DNA from 2 places in the Viridibacillus sp. FSL E2-0187 genome. Region 2 is predicted to be linked to the other one. Evidence: riboswitches for the same ligand, from Rfam matches in the RefSeq annotation. Region 2 holds a riboswitch; the other holds the start of a gene.
The links. Region 2 has a riboswitch for S-adenosylmethionine ahead of MHH85_RS18665 (acyl-CoA dehydrogenase family protein). Riboswitches for the same ligand answer to the same signal wherever they lie in the genome.

Region 1 (2,208 bases), 3.7 Mb from region 2:
TCATTATCAAATTCTAAGAAAAAGGCATCCACATTCACACGTGAAAACAATTCTTTTGCGATCGGTTCATATGCCCCTTGATATAACCAAGAAGATTTAAAATTCCCGCGACAAATATGAATCGTAATCGACATATCTTCAGGCTTATTTGCTAGTGCTTCAACAGTAATATCAGCAAACTTTTTCACTAATTCATCTGGATCAAATCCCTTTTCTTTTATCTTATCTCGAAAAACATCACTGAACAAAGCTCCCCAGCTTGTGTCATCTAATTGTAAATAGCGGCATCCAGCTTCGTAAAAAGTTTGAATCGCATCTTGATATACTTTAACAATATCTTTAGCCACATCATCAAGTGAAGCATATGAAGGATTACTTAAATACGGTTCGCTTCCAACTACACCTGAGTAAAAAATCATATTAGGTCCTGGGATTGTAATTTTCGCAACATGCTCACCAGCAATACTCTTCAAATACTTAAAGTCTTCTAAAAATGGATGGTCTTTTGGGAAATTTAATTTCGAATCGACCGTATATGCCTCCGCTTTTTTCATAGCCCCATTAAAAGCCCCAGAAATGTCTACTTCATAAACACGAATCCCCTCAATCGCTCTGATAAAGTCTAAATGCCACCATCTTCTTCTAAATTCACCATCTGTTACAGCAGATAGACCGACTTCTTTTTGCTTTTCAACTAGCTTAGCAATTTCTATATCCTCAATTAAACGTAATTCTTCTTTAGTTATCTGACCTTGTTGATATTGTGCTCTTGCATCTTTAAGTACTTGTGGACGAAGAAAGCTCCCTACATGGTCTGCTCGAAATGGTGCTTTAGTTATTGTGTTAGTCAAAATGGACAACCCCTCTAAAGTTAAATTTATGTTTTTTACTAGATTTTCGGGGTATAAAAAAACCCCTTCTAAAAAAAGAAGAGATTGGCTTCATAGCTATTTACTCTTCTTATCTTCAAGCGTTACGCTTCTGGAATTAGCACAGTGCAAAAAAAAGTCTGTTGCTGAGATATCAAAGGGCCAGTCCCTCCATCTCTCTATATAAGAAAGTTACATATTTTTAATTACTTGTTATCAATCTACATGCATATCCATAGATTGTCAATATTTACATGTTAAATATTGTTTATTAAGTAGATTTGAAATTAGTCATATACTTTATTTAAATCTATTGATATTAATAGTTTAGGCTACCGCATAATAAAACAATGCCAGGTCTCTATACTAGACCTGGCATTGTTTTATTAATGTAGATTAAGTTTTTCTTCTACTTTCCGACAGACTTCATCTGCGGATAGGCCCGCCGCTTCAATGATTGCACCTTGAATGGACGTATCGTGAATGCCCAGTGCATTATTGTCCAACCCTGTAATGACACAACAATCTACACCCGTTGCATCTGATTCACGTTTCAGTTCAACGATTTCATATCCCTTTGCAAGCAAAGCCTCTGATACATTCGTTAATGATTGCTCTACACCGATTATCGACATAGTAGGGTTCACCTCCTAGTTGATAAGTTGTCCGTTTCTGCTTATATTTATGTATGCAATTTCAACTAAAACAAAGACAAAACCCATAATAAGATATCTAGTATAAGTAGTGTCGATGACATTGGTCCATAAAATAAAAAAAACGCACATCTTAAAAGATGTACGTTTCTTCCGCTATCTATAATTACCCTCTTCTTCCGCCTCTTCCACCGCGTTTAGACTCGGTGCTGCGTTTTAGAGTAGATAAGTTATCTTCACTTGATTTTAAGAATTTAGCCATCTTATCTTCAAAAGTTTCCTTCGGTTGGAAATTGCCTCGTTGGCGATTATCCTTCTGACGATAAGGGCGCTTCGTATAAGAAGACGTACTTTCAACAGGTTTATCAATCGCTTTTTTAATAGATAAGGCAATTTTTCCTTCTTTTTCGCTTAGGACTTTTACTTCTACTTGATCCCCTACTTTAAGATGTTCATTAATATCTTTTACGTAAGCTTCTGCAACTTCACTAATGTGCACTAGTCCCGTCACCTTATCTGGCAACTCAACAAACGCACCAAAATTTGTAATTCCTGTAACTTTACCTTGTACCTTACTACCAATTTCTACTGACAATCCATTTCCTCCTAATAAATACTATACTTTATTATATCAAATTTTATTTTTCACGCCAGTCTTCCGTTATATAATTTAATATCAACAATAT
Region 2 (2,208 bases):
AATTCACAATCGAATTCTTTTTCTTTTGTTCTTCAATAGCTGTTAATGCTAATTTTTTTATAGTCATATCATCCATTGGAGGATTGTGTAGACCCGCGCGTACATTGCGGTAATACCTTTGCAATGGATTAGAGTTTTGTAAACTTTTTGCGCCTACTACTCGCATTGCTTTATCAACGATATCAATGGCTGCATTAGTCACTGTATGTTTGGCAACAGCGATTTCATTGCTCAAAGAATCTCTTCGTTTTGGGTCGTCATAAGCTTCAGCTGTTCCATATAAGACAAATCTAGATTGCTGAAGTTTTAATTCAATTTCACCTAATAGATTCTGCACATTTGGTAATGAACTGATCGGTGCATCTAAACTATTTGGTTGATGGTGATTTGCAAAGTGAACGGCATAATCACGAGCTGCTTGTGCTATGCCTAAATAAGTTGCAGGAATATGCAATAACCAGCCGTTGATTTTACCCCCGCTTGGATGATTTGGTAATTCGACTAAATCCGAGTCACTTACTTTAACGTTTTGTAATATTAAGTCGTGACTTGATGTGCCACGCATCGACATTACATCCCACGTTTCTTCAATAGATACTCCTGCTGTATCTTTATGAATTAAAAAGAATCCAACTTGTTGTTTTTCCTCAATCCAAGCAGAAGTTAAAAAATAATCTAAAACAGGGGAAGCTGTTGTGAAAATTTTACGTCCAGTTATAAGCCACTCATTATTTGAGCGAACGGCGTTTGTTCCAGGACGTCCACCGCGAGTAGGGCTTCCAGTACGCGCCTCACTTACAGAACGATTTACAATAGCACCATTTTGTACTTCATTTGCAAAGAAATTAAGCTTGTCATCTGTCCACAATTTCTGCTCATACAATTCTCCAACAACACCTAAAGTCCAGCCCATAGAAAGGGAAGTATTTTCATCGTAACTAGCAAGTGTTTCTTGCAAGAGGACCATATCGTAAACTGAAAATCCTCCGCCACCGAATTCTGTTGGTAAAGTGATTGCTGGATAGCCAATTTCTCGGAGTAGGCTAAAACTCTCTTTTGGAAAAATCGATAATTCATCTACTATTGCAGCGCCCTCAGTGATTTTATCTTTTAGTAACGCTAATTTATCTAACCATTGACGTTGTAGTTCTGTTTTTATAAATATCTCTTTCACAAAAAATCCCCTCATATCCCTCTAAAATTATAATTCTTATAGAATTACTATGCATTAAAGTTATAAAAAATCCCTCATTAATAAAAGAGGGAGCTTAAAAGTTGAGTATGCACCCTTATCTGTCAAGATTTCTCTTGCTGGAAGTAGCACCATTCTGTTATACAGTGGTTGCTGAAGCTTCATCGGACCAGTCCCTTAGCTTCTCAAGATAAGTAATTTTCTAATGTTTCAATTATCTTACTTTTTCTAAAGATGAAAGTCAATATGAAAAACAAAGTATTTTTGTAGGGATTAAAAGTTTTAGAAAAGAACCTAAGATTAGAGATGGAATTTATGGTGAATAAATGAAGTGTTTTAATTATCAATGATCAGCAGAGGGCAAGGAATCAATGCATTTATCGTATTGAAGCTAGCACATACATATAACTTGCAATTGCAACGATTTATACAATAAAGTAAATATTTTCAATATTTTAGTTTTTTGAGGTTTAATGTCTACCGATAGGGGGTAAAAGAACTTAGGTTATAAAATTTGAGGGGGAATACTTATGCTAAAGATAGAGAATTTATCGAAAGTATATAGGGGTGGAAAGAAAGCCGTTGATGATATGAATATTGAAATAGAACGCGGTGAATTTGTCGCCTTTATCGGTACTAGTGGAAGTGGGAAAACGACTGCCATGCGTATGATTAATAGAATGATAGAACCAACCAAAGGCACCATTTATTTAGAAGGGGAAGATTTAGCGAAAAAGAACCCCGTAGCACTTCGTAGGAGTATTGGATATGTTATTCAACAAATCGGTCTTATGCCACATATGACCATTCGTGAAAATATTACGCTTGTACCTAAATTGTTGAAATGGACAAAAGACAAGAAAGATCAAACAGCAGAACGCCTCATTGAACTTGTAAATTTACCTCAAAGCTATCTCGATCTATATCCCGCGCAATTATCTGGTGGTCAGCAGCAGCGTATCGGCGTGCTCCGGGCATTAGCCGCAGACCAAGACATTATCTTAATGGACGAACCA

Region 1: another riboswitch for S-adenosylmethionine. It lies ahead of MHH85_RS00440 (5-methyltetrahydropteroyltriglutamate--homocysteine S-methyltransferase); the one in region 2 lies ahead of MHH85_RS18665 (acyl-CoA dehydrogenase family protein).

What each region holds. Positions count from the first base shown of each region.
Region 1 covers NZ_JBBOVG010000001.1:110,531-112,738, reverse strand. Annotated here, with positions in the region: gene MHH85_RS00440 (5-methyltetrahydropteroyltriglutamate--homocysteine S-methyltransferase) at 1-851, opposite strand, end outside; SAM riboswitch class I at 958-1,059, opposite strand; gene MHH85_RS00435 (YkuS family protein) at 1,256-1,504, opposite strand; gene MHH85_RS00430 (S1 domain-containing RNA-binding protein) at 1,689-2,117, opposite strand.
Region 2 covers NZ_JBBOVG010000001.1:3,852,907-3,855,114, reverse strand. Annotated here, with positions in the region: gene MHH85_RS18665 (acyl-CoA dehydrogenase family protein) at 1-1,174, opposite strand, end outside; SAM riboswitch class I at 1,287-1,389, opposite strand; gene MHH85_RS18660 (betaine/proline/choline family ABC transporter ATP-binding protein) at 1,723-2,208, shown strand, end outside.